4 regions of the Paraoerskovia marina genome follow, and region 1 is predicted to be linked to each of the others. Evidence: riboswitches for the same ligand, from Rfam matches in the RefSeq annotation. Region 1 holds a riboswitch; each other region holds the start of a gene.
The links. A riboswitch is a leader RNA that binds a small molecule or an ion and turns the genes downstream of it on or off. The one in region 1 is predicted to bind S-adenosylmethionine.

Region 1 (3,204 bases):
AACCCCATCCACGTCTCGGTGCTCGGCGCCAAGGCCTTCGGGTTTCCCCGCACCATCGCCCACGGCATGTACACGGCGGCGCGCGCCCTGGCGCAGGTCGGGCCGGCGCGGGGCGACGCCTACGACTGGGACGTGCAGTTCGCCCGTCCGGTCGTGCTGCCCGGCGTCGTGGACGTCTCCGTCCGGCCGGGCACCGAGGGCGTGTGGTCCATCACCGGATGGAATGCGCGCAAGCGTCTGCTGCACCTCAACGGGTCGGTGACACCACGCTGACGGTCTCGGCGTGCGAGTTCCGTACGACCTCCTTACGGTCGGTCTCACCGACGAAAGGAGCAGCACATGGGTATCGGCGACAAGATCTCGAACGCAGCAGAAGACGCTCAGGGCAAGATCAAGGAGGGCGCCGGCAAGGCGTCCGACAACGAGCGTCTTGAGGCCGAGGGCAAGGCCGACCAGGCCTCCTCCGACGTCAAGCAGGCAGGCGAGAAGGCCAAGGACGCCTTCAAGCACTGACGCTGACCACGACGGCCCCCACCCGCTGCGGGTGGGGGCCGTCGTGCTGCCAGGTGAGGGTGCGAGGCCGGGCGGCGCCGGACCGTCGTCTCGCCGCTCGCGGCTACTCCGGCAGCGGGCCGCATCCGGCGGACTCGGCGACGAAGCCGGCCGCTGCCGTGGCGAAGAGACCGGAGAGCCCGGAGCCGGCGGGCACGGGACGAGGGTCGTCGACGACGGTCCAGCAGCCGTCCACGACGGTGTACTCCACCTGCGTGCCCTGGGCGACGAACGTCTCGAGGGCACGGATCAGGCGCTCGACCTCCTCACCCGCGGTACCGACACCGACCGAGGCGCGAATGGCCCCGCCGGTCAGCCCGAGCCGTGAGAGCAGCGGGTGGGCGCAGAACCGTCCGTCACGCACACCGATGCCGTGCTCGGCCGAGAGGTAGGCGGCCACGAAGCCTGGGTCGTGCCCCTCGACGGCGAACGTCACGACACCGACCGGGTCCTCGGCGTCGGGCCAGAGGCTGACGACCTCGACCCCCTCGATCGCCGACAGGCCGTCGACGAGGCGCCGTCGCAGCACGGCCTCGTGCTCGGCGAGCTCGGCCGGGTCGACCGCCGCGAGCGCGTCGCAGGCCGCCGCGAGCGCCACGGCGCCGATGACGTTGGGCGACCCTGCCTCGTGGCGGGCCGGTGCGGACTGCCACCGGGTCTCGTCGAGCCCGACCTGACGCACGGCCCCGCCACCGGCCAGGTAGGGCGTGCCCGAGTCGAGCCAGTCGCGGCGGCCGACGAGCGCGCCCGCGCCGAACGGCGCATAGGTCTTGTGGCCGGAGAACGCGATCCAGTCGGCGCCGCTCCGGGCGAGCGAGACCCTGCGGTGCGGGACCAGCTGGGCGCCGTCGAGGACGACCCGGGCTCCGGCGTCGTGCGCGATCTTGACGACGTCCGCGAGGGGCAGAGACTCCCCCGTGACGTTCGACGCCGCGGTGACGGCGAGCAGGACGTAGGGGGTCCGCGCGAGCTCGGCGCGCAGGGCCGCGAGCGTGCCGGAGACCGTCGGTGCGGCGGTCAGCACCGTCGCGCTCCCGCGCTGCCAGGGCAGCAGGTTGGCGTGGTGCTCGAGGTCGAGCACCAGGACCCGACCCGGCAGGCCGTCGGGCCCCGCGGGGACGCAGCCGGCGAGCAGGTTCAACGAGTCGGTGGTGTTGCGCGTGACGACCGTGACGTCGTCCGGCCGTGCGCCGACGAAGTCGCCGATGGTGCGCCGGGAGGCCTCGTACAGGGCGGTCGAGACCTGCGAGAGGTACCCCGCACCGCGGTGCACGCTCGCGTACAGCGGCAGCACCTCGGCGACGCGCTCGGCGACGCTCGCCAGGGCGGGGGCCGAGGCGGCGACGTCGAGGTTGGCGTACCGGATCGGGGCGGCACCGACCCGCGGGACGAGGGTCTCGGCGCCGGTGACGGGGAGCACGGGGTCCAGGTGGTCACAGACCGTGGTCCCGAGAGTTGGTGCGCTCACTGCAGTCCTCCAAGATCCGGGACGCCGCGGCGTCCCACGCTTGCCGCGCACCACCTGGTGAACGGCCGGGTCGTCACCCGGGGCACCCCACCGTGGGAGGAGGGTTGCCGGCCAGCAAACCGGGGTTTCGCGCTGGCACTCATGACCTGCCTCCAAGAATGGCGAGCCGGTCCGGGCCTGTCAAAAGCCGATCTCGCATCGTGGGCATCAATTCTGAGACGGCGTGTTGACGCCCGTCCGCCGTGACGTACGATCCCTCCAACCATCCAGAGCGGCTGAGTGACTTGGCACGATGACGCCGCAGCAACCCCCCTGGCCCTCAGGGCGCGGGTGCTACCGCCACGACCGATGGAGGAGCTCATGAGCACCCCGGACATCCGACCCGCCGACGGCTTTGCCGGTCACATCACCCCCCAGGACGCGTGGGAGATCCTCGCCACCGACGAGCGTGCGGTGCTCGTCGACGTCCGCACCGAGGGCGAGTGGCGCACGATCGGCGTCGCCGACGTCTCCTCGCTCGACAAGGAGACCGTGTACACCCCCTGGGTCACCCAGCTCGGCCCGAACCCGCACTTCCTCGACCCCATCCTCGAGGCCGGCGTGACGCCGGGCGACGGGCGCACCCTCGTGTTCCTCTGCCGGTCGGGCAACCGCTCGATCGGTGCCGCCGCCGCCGCGACCGCGGCCGGTCTCGGCCCCGCGTACAACGTGCTCGAGGGCTTCGAGGGCGACGCCGACGCGCTCGGCGTCCGCAACCAGAACGGGTGGCGCGTCGCCGGCCTGCCGAGCACCACGTGGACCTCCGCATGAGCGCGCCCTACGGGTCCGTCGCGGGCCCCTCGGGCCCCGGCGAGGTGCCCGGAGGCCGTGCGCGCGGGCCTCTGCCCGCGAGCGCCCGTCCGGCGACGCTCGCCGTGCGCGGCGGGCACCGCCGCTCCGAGTTCGGCGAGACCAGCGAGGCGCTGTTCCTCACCCAGGGCTACGCCTACGAGTCAGCCGCCGAGGCCGAGGCCGCGTTCACCGGCGACGCCGACCGCTTCATCTACTCCCGGTACGGCAACCCGACGGTGCACACGTTCGAGGAGCGGATGCGCCTGATGGAGGGGGCCGAGGCCTGCTTCGCCACGGCGACGGGGATGTCGGCCGTCTTCACGTCGCTCGCGGCGATCGTCGGCCAGGGATCG
Region 2 (3,204 bases), 550 kb from region 1:
GGAGGTCCATGACCTCGTCGAGGCGACCGAAGTCGTAGTTCCCGGGGGTGCGCTCGATCTCCGCCCAGCCGAAGATGTTGATGGCGACGAGGTCGACACCGGCCTCGTTCATGAGGCGCACGTCCTCGGCCCACGTCTCGCGCGTCCACTGCTCGGGGTTGTAGTCCCCGCCAAAGGCGATGCCGCGGTGCGGCAGCGGCAGACCGCGGCCCTGTGCTGCGGGGTCGTCCACGTTGACTCCTGGTTCTCGTCGTCGAAAATCAGTGTGTGCACGTGCACACAATCGAGCACGCTACACGACTTCCGGCGATGTGTACACGTGCACACACGACCAGTTCGGAGATAGCCTGCGCTCATGACCCCTCCCCCGCGGCAACGTGCGACGGTCCACGACGTCGTCGCCCGAGCAGGAGTCTCACGCGGAACCGTCTCCCGGTTCCTGAACGGGACGGGGTACGTCTCCGCGGACGCGGCGGCGCGGATCGAGGCGGCGATCGAGGCGGTCGGGTACGTCCGCAACAATGCGGCACGCAACCTCGTGACCCAGCGCTCGATGGCGGTCGGGTTCGTCGTCCACGAGCCCCACCAGCTGTTCCTCGGCGACCCGAACATCGGGTCGATCATGCTCGGCACCAACGACGCCCTCGCCGACGCCGGCTACCAGCTCGTCGTCCTCGTCGTCGCGTCGGACAGCGACGCCGAGCGTGTCTCGACCTACCTCCGCGGCGGGTTCGTGGACGGCGTGGTCCTCGTCTCCGCCCGGACGCACGACGCCGTCGCGGAGGCCGTGGAGAAGATCGCCCTGCCCGCCGCCGTCATCGGCCAGCCGGAGGGCGGCGGCTCCCTCCCCCACGTCGCGATCGACAACCACGCCGCCGCACGCGAGATCACCGAACGGCTCGTCGCGACCGGGCGCAGGCGCGTGGGAATGCTCGCGAGCGCGCTCGACCGGGACTCGGGCGCCGACCGGCTCGCCGGGTTCACCGAGGCGCTCGGCGAGCGGTTCGACGAGTCCCTCGTCGTGACGGACCCCCTGTACTCGTACACGTCGGGCGTCCGCGGCATGGCTGAGCTGCTGCGGCGCGACCCGTCGGTCGACGGGGTGTTCGCGGCGTCCGACGCCGTGGCCGCGGGCGCGATCGAGACGCTGCGCGCGCACGGGCGCCGCATCCCCGAGGACGTCGGGATCGTCGGGTTCGACGACAGCGACTGGGCCCAGCGCTGCACCCCGAAGCTCTCCACGGTGGCGCAACCTGCCCACGACATCGGACACGCGGCCGCGCGACTCGTCCTGGACCAGCTGCGCAGCCCCGAGGCCGCTGCGAACGTGACGCTCCCGACGACCGTGGTCTGGCGCGCCTCCGCCTGAGCACGTCACGTCGTCTCGCCCAACGGACAGCGCTTGGCCCACCATGCGGGCGGCTCGTAGGCTCGTCCCAGCAACCCATCCAGAGCGGTCGAGAGTCCTGGCTCGTCGACACCGCAGCAACCTGCCCGACGGAAGCCTCCCGAGGGGTACAGGTGCTAACGCCAGGTCCGATGGAGACCACGCATGTCTGAGGCACTCGTATGACCGTGACGATCGGCGCAGCCCCGGCCCGCCCGACGATCTCGTTCGAGCTGATGCCCCCGCGCAACCCCGACGCCGCCCCCAAGTTCTGGGAGACGGCGCGCCGCCTCGTCGCGGCCCGCCCCGACTTCGTCTCGGTGACCTACGGCGCGGCGGGCAACGACCGCTCGACCGCACGGAACGTCGTCGGGAAGCTCCTGGCGGGCACCCCCGTCCTCCCGATCGCGCACCTGACCTGCGTCGGCGCGTCGCTCGAGGACACGGAGTCCGTCATCGAGGACTTCCTCGACGAGGGCGTCCGCAGCTTCCTCGCCCTGCGGGGCGACCCGCCCGTCAACAACCCGGACTGGGTTCCGGCGGAGGGTGGGCCGTCGTCGGCCGTCGAGCTGGTGGCGCTCCTGCGCCGCGTCGAGGCACGGCGGTGCGCGGCGGACGTCTCGACCGCGCTGCGCGGGGCAGCCCGGCCGCTGACGATCTGCGTCGCCACGTTCCCCGACGGCAACCGGGACGCGGGCACCACCCGCACCCAGGAGGTCGCCCGCCTGCTGGAGAAGCAGCAGGCCGGCGCGGACTTCGCCATCACCCAGCTGTTCTACGAGGCCTCGTCGTACATCGAGTTCGTCGAGGAGGCCCGGGCAGCGGGCGTCACCATCCCGATCCTCGCGGGGATCCTGCCGATGACCGAGCCGCGCCGCCTGCGTCGTGTCGAGGAGCTCACCGGCGTCCCGGCGCCCACCTCGATCGTCGCCGAGCTCGAGGCCGCGGCGGACGACGACGCCGCGCGCCACGCCCTCGGCGTCCGACGCTCCGTCGAGCTCGCCCGCGCGGTCCTCGCCGCGGGCGCGCCCGGCATCCACGTCTACACCTTCAACAAGCACGAAGCCGCACTCGACCTGCTCGAGGGTGTCCACCTCGACGGCGGGGGTGCGCGGGCGACCAGCCCCGCACCCGCGGACCTGGCCAGCGGGCCGTGGGTCTCCGGCGAATCCACCACCCTCACGGAAGGACTCGCACCATGACCAGCACAGCATTTCCCGGAGGGACCGTCCTCGGTTACCCCCGCATCGGACGACGTCGCGAGCTCAAGAAGGCCGTGGAGGCCTTCTGGGCGGGCGACGCCGACACGCTCGACCTCGAGGTCGCCGCGGGCACGCTCCGCCGCGACACCGTGCGCCGCCTCGTCTCCCTCGGACTGAACCCGGACGACGGGTCGGTCCCCGGGTCGTTCTCCTACTACGACCAGGTGCTCGACGTCGTCGCGCTGCTGGGTGCGGTCCCCGAGCGGTTCCGCGACCTCATCGACCCCGACGACGGCTCCCTCGACCTCGCCGGCTACTTCACCGTGGCCCGCGGTCGCGGCGAGGACGCCCCGCTCGAGATGACCAAGTGGTTCGACACCAACTACCACTACCTCGTGCCCGAGATCAGCGAGACCACGTCGATCTCGTTCGCCGACCACCGGATCGTCCGCGAGTACGCCGAGGCGAAGGAGGCCGGGGTCACGACCCGCCCGGTCCTGGTCGGCCCCGTCACGTTCCTCGCCCTGGCGAAGGCGGCCGACGACGCCGGCGAGGGCTTCACGCCCCTCGACCGCCTGGACGACGTCGTCGCCGCGTACGCCGACCTGCTGCGTG
Region 3 (3,204 bases), 620 kb from region 1:
TCTCCCGGTCGTCGAGCGCGTCCTGCTCGTCCTTGAGCGCGGCCTGGTCCTCGGCGAGCTGCTCCTGCTGGGCGGTCAGGTCCTCCATGTGCGTCTCGAACTCGGCGCGGTCGTCCGCGAGGGAGTCGCGCTCCGCCTCGGCCTTGGCCTGCGAGGCGTTCGCCTCGGCGATCGCCTCGCTCGCGTCGCCCCGTGCGGCGAACGCGAGGACCAGCCCGATGACGAGCCCTGCGCAGAGCCCGCCGATCGCGGCGGCGACCATCGGGCCCGTCGCGGTGCGCCGTCCGGAGGACCCGTCCTTGCTCGGGTTGCCCGCGCCGGATCGGCTGCCGCGTGACGGCGCCCCGGCGGCCGGGGAGTCGTCGGGGGTCGCGCCCAGGGCGACGACGCCGCTGGCGGACGCGGTCGGTGTCGACCCCGACGGGCTGCGGGTGGTCGACCCGCTGGTGGCCGTCCTGTCGCCCGAGCTCCGGACGGTGGTCGTCCTCGTGCTCGTGGCCGCCGGAGTGCGGACCGCCTGCATGACGGCGGTGGCACCCGGATCGGTCGCGGCGGGGACCACGGTCGTGGCGTCGTCGTCGTCGACCCAGTACTCCCAGCCGGGAGGGGCCGGGGGCCACGACGGGTCGGGCGACCAGGTCGCATCGGGCTCGAACCCGGGCGGGGTGCTCCACCCCGGGGGCGGGTTGAAACGCATGTCAGGCTCCTCGATCGGTTGCGCGGAACACTATGCGGCAAGCGAGGTGGTTTGCGCCAGACCGTGTGCATTTTTGGGCAGGCGGACGACGCCGGCCTCCCGTGTCGGGAGCGGCCTCCGGTCAGGTGGTCGCGGGGCGGGGAGCGGGGCCGACGCCGCACTCGACGAACGCGGAGACGGTCCGGATCGCGTCGTGCGCGTCGTCGACGACGTACCGCAGGGCGTGGTGCTCCTCGTGGACGGCGACGAGGTCCCCGACGTGGAGCGCGGCCCGCAGATCAGCGGCGTGCCAGAGGATGGCGCGGTTCGGCACCGGTGCGGGCTCTCCGAGACCCGTCGGTCCGGACGGCGCGGCAGGGAGGACGTCGGCGTCGTAGCCGACACACGTGAGTCGTTCCGACACGGACCGCACCACCCCGGTGCGCCATCCCCACGGCGTGGCGTCGAGGGCGGCGCGCTGCGTCGGTGTGAACCCGTACCCCGGTGTGACCGGAAACACAGCCGCGGTGGCCTCGGGCGTGCGCGTGCCGGCGAGGGGAAGGGTGGTGGCGGAGGCCATCTGCGTACTCCTGACGTGGTGCGCTTCCCCCACCGGCGGCGGGGGCGGGTCTTCCTCCGGGAGCACCGTGCGCACTGGCGCGGTTGCCGGTCCCGCACGCCGGAGGGCGATACCACGGGGCCTCATGACCGCGACCATCGTAGGCCGATCCGCCCGCGGATGGCGAGCCCGTCGTCGGGCACCGCGTCCGCACGCAGAACGACCCCCCGCCACGAGTGGCGAGGGGTCGTCGGTTCAGCTGCCGCGTCAGGCGGCGGGCTGAGAAAAAATCACGCGGGGCGGATGTTCTCCGCCTGCGGGCCCTTGGGGCCCTGCGTCACGTCGAACTCGACGCGCTGCGCCTCTTCGAGCGTGCGGTAGCCCTGCGTCTGGATCGCCGAGTAGTGGGCGAACACGTCGGCGGAGCCGTCCTCGGGGGCGATGAAGCCATAGCCCTTCTCCGAGTTGAACCACTTCACGGTACCGAGCGTCATCTTGTTTCTCCTTCAAGAGGTGTCAACGGCCCCGACTTCCGAGGCCGGCATCACGGTGATTCGTCGTCAACTCTTGGGTAAACAAGGTCCGCCCGGTCCGGAGACCGAAGCGCAAGGACAAGCGAACTGCATTCTGCGAGTACGAGCGTACCGGGTTTGAGCCAGGGACACCATGGCCTGACGGCAGAATCATGTGGAGATTTCCGCGCCGCCGGTGCCGCCGCTGCCGCCGGTGCTGCACGCGCGGCCAGGCGGTGCGGTCGCGGGTCGAGGCGGGGCTGTGCGACGTCGTCGCCGCCGAAACGGCACGATCGTGCCGGTATTGCCCGCCAGGTGAGACGAAACGTGTCATGAGTCACATCACGGTAACGATCGGGCGGAACTGTGCCCCAGGACACATCGCCGACACATTCGCTGCCTACTGTGACCGCACGGCACGAATGGTGTCGTGGATCACAGGTCCACCTCGGAGGGAAAAGACTTATGAAGCGACGGACCCTTGCGACGCGAAGCCTCGCGCTCGCTGCAGCCCTCAGCCTGGGCCTGGCGGCCTGCTCGACCGACGACGGCGGCGACAGTGCCGACGGTGGCGGCGACGGCGGCGGCGGCGACGACCAGCTCGTCGTCGGGACGCTCCTGCCCCTGACCGGAACCCTCGCGTTCCTCGGCCCGCCCGAGGTCGCAGGTGTCGGCCTCGCGGTCGACGAGATCAACGAGGCCGGCGGCGTGCTCGGCAACGACGTGACCATCGAGGGCGCAGACTCCGGCGACTCGACGGACTTCAACGTCTCGACCCAGTCGGCGACCGACCTCATCGGCAAGGACGCTGACGTGATGATCGGCGCCGCGTCGTCGAGCGTCTCGCTGAACGTCGTCGACATGGTCACCGAGGCCGGCGTCATGCAGATCTCGCCCGCCAACACGTCGACCACGCTCTCGGGCTACAGCGACCTCTTCGCGCGCACCGCCCCGCCGGACTCCGTCCAGGGCTCCGCCCTCGGCTCGCTCATCCTCGACTCGGGGGCCACCAAGGTCGGCTTCCTCGTCCAGAACGAGGACTACGGCACGGGCCTGCGCGACAACGTCCAGCAGACGATCGAGGCAGGCGGGGCCGAGGCGGTCTACGGCGGCACCGGGGCCGGGCAGGAGTTCCAGCCCGGCGAGTCGAACTTCTCCGCACAGGTCACCGACCTGCTCGCGCAGGACCCCGACGTCATCTCCGTGATCGCGTTCGACGAGACCAAGGCGATCGTCACCGAGCTCGTGGCCCAGGGCTGGGACCTCGGCGGCAAGACGTTCTTCTGCGACGGGAACACGGCGTCGTACGAGGGTGACTTCGACGAGGGCACCCTCGAGGGCGTCATCGGGACGATCCCCGGTGCCGAGGCCAAGGGTGAGTTCAAGGAGCGTCTCGACGCGTTCTACGCCGACTCCGAGGGTGGCGAGCTCACCTCGTACGCCTACGGCCCCGAGTC
Region 4 (3,204 bases), 480 kb from region 1:
CCCGTCGACGCACACGGCGACGACGCCACAGCCGCGCCCACCCGGTGCGGGCGCGGTCCCACTGATCGTAACGACGAGAGCGATCATTGGCCCTCTCGGTGCGACACGAGCGAGACACGGTGTGGTGAAGGTTCTGCGCACGCGCACCGGGCTGTCCTATTTGTCGCACGCACCGGCCGCCCCGCCGGGCTCGATTCAAGGATCAGGCCCGCTGCGTGCTAATCTCCTTCAGCGCGCGCGAGTGGCGGAATGGTAGACGCGCTAGCTTCAGGTGCTAGTGTCCGAAAGGGCGTGGGGGTTCAAGTCCCCCCTCGCGCACAGAGTCGGTCTCCTCCGGGAGATCGCAACGATGAAAGTCCCGACCGGGTCGACCGGATCGGGACTTTCGTCGTTTCTGGGGCGGCCGGTTGGGACCAGCGCCGCAGGTCGAGCTCAACCACCGTCGGTCGAGCCTGTCGAGACCGGGTTTCGACAAGCTCAACCTCCGCAGGTCGAGCTCAACCTCCGTTGGTCGAGCCTGTCGAGACCGGGTTTCGACAAGCTCAACCGCCGTCGGTCGAGCTCAACCGCCGTCGGTCGAGCCTGTCGAGACCTGCCGTCAGCGGAAGCGCAGACGGTGCGCCTGGACCAGGCCGATCAGATCGGCCCCGACGCTCCGAGAGGCGGCGGACAGCCGCTTCAGCGACTCCCGGAACCGGCGTCGGGCGTTCTTCAACTCTTGGTCACTGTCCCAACGACGCAGCATCGCGCCCAGACCCGCGACGGCGGAGAGCGCCTCGGCGTGCACGGCATGGTCTGTCGGCTCGAGTGCCTCGAGCCAGTCGGCGTAGCGCTGTACTCGCTGCTCCATCGCGTCCGAGACGAGACCGCTCCGGCGTAGGTCTCGGACGCCGATCGCCGGCGTCGTCGGCCCGCTACGGGTCGGACGCTCGACGATCGGGACGCCCTGCAGCACCGCCTCGTCGAAGACGCCGTGCACCCGGGCCTTGAGGTGGGCGCGCGCGGCAGCCACGCCAGAATCGTCTCTCACGGACGGGCCGATCAGCCGGTGAAGGATGGTCTGCCGGTCCGCGGGGGACGTCGCGGCCGCGGTGGCCAGATGGTGCGCGAAGTGGTGGCAGACGTTGCATAGCGTTCGGTTCCGGCTGAGCTCGGTCCGGCCCCACGAGCCGACCATGCAGGCCGTGCAGAGCATGCCGTGCTCGATGAGCGTCACGCCCGTTCGTCGTGCCCTCTCGCGACGACGCGCACCCGGCTCGTGTTCAAGGATTCCGTCGATCCGCAGGTAGTACTTCTCCACCATCCGTGGCTCCCTTCGCTCCTTCCCGCCACGGTCGTGGCGGGCCGGTCTTCCTCCTGGGGCACCGTGCGCGGGGTGGCGCGGTTGCCGGACCAGCACGCGGAGGGCGTATCGCTGGTCGCTCTTGACCTGGGGCAGGACGATAGCGGCGGATGGCGGGTGGTGCAAACCGGGACAAGCGGGTCTCGACAGGCTCGACCGACGGGGGTTGAGCTTGTCGAAACCGGGTCTCGGGCTACGGGTCTCGACAGGCTCGACCGGCGGGGGGTCTCGACAGGCTCGACCGACAGGCTCGACCGACGGAGGTTGAGCTTGTCGAAACCGGGTCTCGGTCTACGGGTCTCGACAGGCTCGACCGGCAGGGGTCTCGACAGGCTCGACCAACAGGCTCGACCAACAGGCTCGACCAACAGGCTCGACCAACGTCAGACGACGTAGTCCGCCAAGTGTTCCCCGGTGAGCCCGGCCCGGGCGGCCACGAGGTCGGCCGGCGTGCCCTCGAAGACGACGCGACCGCCGTCGTGCCCGGCGCCGGGGCCGAGGTCGATGATCCAGTCGGCGTGCGCCATGACGGCCTGGTGGTGCTCGATCACGATCACGGACTTGCCGGAGTCGACCAGCCGGTCGAGCAGCCAGAGCAGGTGCTCGACGTCGGCGAGGTGCAGGCCCGTCGTCGGCTCGTCGAGGATGTAGGTGCCGCCCTTCTCGCCCATGTGGGTGGCGAGCTTGAGCCGCTGGCGCTCGCCGCCGGAGAGGGTGGTCAGGGGCTGGCCGAGCTTGACGTACCCGAGCCCGACGTCGGAGAGGTGGCCGAGGATCTTCGCGGCGGCGGGGACGCGCGAGGCCCCGGTGCTGAAGAACTCGGAGGCCTCGGCGACGGAGAGCTCGAGGACCTCGCTGATGTTCTTGGCGCCGCCCGCGGAGTCGTCGTCGCCGAGGGTGTACTCGAGGACGGAGGCCTGGAAGCGTCGGCCCTCGCACTCCTCGCAGACGGTCTCGACGCTGGCCATCACCCCGAGGTCGGTGTAGATCACGCCGGCGCCGTTGCAGGTGGGGCAGGCGCCGTCGGAGTTGGCGCTGAAGAGACCGGGCTTCACGCCGTTGGCCTTGGCGAAGGCCTTGCGGATGGGGTCGAGCAGGTTGGTGTACGTCGCGGGGTTGGAGCGCCGCGACCCGCGGATGGGGTCCTGGCCGACCGACACGACGTCGGCGCCTGACGGGATCGACCCGTGGATCAGCGAGCTCTTGCCGGACCCGGAGACGCCGGTGACGACGACGAGCACGCCGAGCGGCACGTCGACGTCGACGTCCTGGAGGTTGTGCATCGAGGCGCCGCGGATCTCGAGGGTGCCCGACGGCGTGCGGACAGCGTCCTTCACCGAGGCCCGGTCGTCGAGGTGGTGGCCGGTGAGGGTGTCGGAGCCGCGCAGCCCGTCGACGGTGCCCTCGAAGCAGATCTCGCCGCCGGCGGTCCCGGCGCGCGGGCCGAGGTCGACGACGTGGTCCGCGATCGCGATCATCTCGGGCTTGTGCTCGACGACGAGCACGGTATTTCCCTTGTCGCGGAGCTGGAGCAGGAGGGTGTTCATCCGGTCGATGTCGTGCGGGTGCAGGCCGATCGACGGTTCGTCGAAGACGTATGTGACGTCGGTGAGCGACGACTCGAGGTGGCGGATCATCTTCACGCGCTGCGCCTCGCCGCCCGAGAGCGTCCCCGACGGGCGGTCCAGGCTCAGGTACCCGAGGCCGATGGTCACGAACGACGCGAGCGTCGCGCGCAGCGCCTCGATCAGCGGTCCGAGCGACGGCTCCGCGAGGTCGTCCATCCAGGTGGCGAGGTCGCTGATCTGCATCGAGCAGAGGTCGGCGATGTTCTTGCCGCGGATCTTCGACGACCGCGCCCC

Region 2: it holds a riboswitch for S-adenosylmethionine, as region 1 does, so the genes downstream of both, BLU20_RS02555 (methylenetetrahydrofolate reductase) here and BLU20_RS00030 (aminotransferase class V-fold PLP-dependent enzyme) in region 1, are expected to answer to the same signal.
Region 3: it holds a riboswitch for S-adenosylmethionine, as region 1 does, so the genes downstream of both, BLU20_RS02840 (hypothetical protein) here and BLU20_RS00030 (aminotransferase class V-fold PLP-dependent enzyme) in region 1, are expected to answer to the same signal.
Region 4: it holds a riboswitch for S-adenosylmethionine, as region 1 does, so the genes downstream of both, BLU20_RS02295 (hypothetical protein) here and BLU20_RS00030 (aminotransferase class V-fold PLP-dependent enzyme) in region 1, are expected to answer to the same signal.

What each region holds. Positions count from the first base shown of each region.
Region 1 covers NZ_LT629776.1:3,780-6,983, forward strand. Annotated here, with positions in the region: gene BLU20_RS00020 (MaoC family dehydratase) at 1-273, shown strand, start outside; gene BLU20_RS00025 (CsbD family protein) at 340-513, shown strand; gene BLU20_RS00030 (aminotransferase class V-fold PLP-dependent enzyme) at 617-2,020, opposite strand; SAM riboswitch class IV at 2,052-2,167, opposite strand; SAM riboswitch class I at 2,280-2,375, shown strand; gene BLU20_RS00035 (rhodanese-like domain-containing protein) at 2,381-2,830, shown strand; gene BLU20_RS00040 (O-succinylhomoserine sulfhydrylase) at 2,827-3,204, shown strand, end outside.
Region 2 covers NZ_LT629776.1:558,156-561,359, reverse strand. Annotated here, with positions in the region: gene BLU20_RS02565 (beta-galactosidase) at 1-232, opposite strand, end outside; gene BLU20_RS02560 (LacI family DNA-binding transcriptional regulator) at 356-1,369, shown strand; SAM riboswitch class I at 1,442-1,546, shown strand; gene BLU20_RS02555 (methylenetetrahydrofolate reductase) at 1,570-2,589, shown strand; gene metE (5-methyltetrahydropteroyltriglutamate--homocysteine S-methyltransferase) at 2,586-3,204, shown strand, end outside.
Region 3 covers NZ_LT629776.1:627,985-631,188, forward strand. Annotated here, with positions in the region: gene BLU20_RS02835 (excalibur calcium-binding domain-containing protein) at 1-697, opposite strand, end outside; gene BLU20_RS02840 (hypothetical protein) at 819-1,256, opposite strand; SAM riboswitch class IV at 1,272-1,386, opposite strand; gene BLU20_RS02845 (cold-shock protein) at 1,526-1,729, opposite strand; gene BLU20_RS02850 (ABC transporter substrate-binding protein) at 2,213-3,204, shown strand, end outside.
Region 4 covers NZ_LT629776.1:479,860-483,063, forward strand. Annotated here, with positions in the region: tRNA gene BLU20_RS02290 (tRNA-Leu) at 236-318, shown strand; gene BLU20_RS02295 (hypothetical protein) at 599-1,303, opposite strand; SAM riboswitch class IV at 1,314-1,430, opposite strand; gene BLU20_RS02300 (ATP-binding cassette domain-containing protein) at 1,726-3,204, opposite strand, start outside.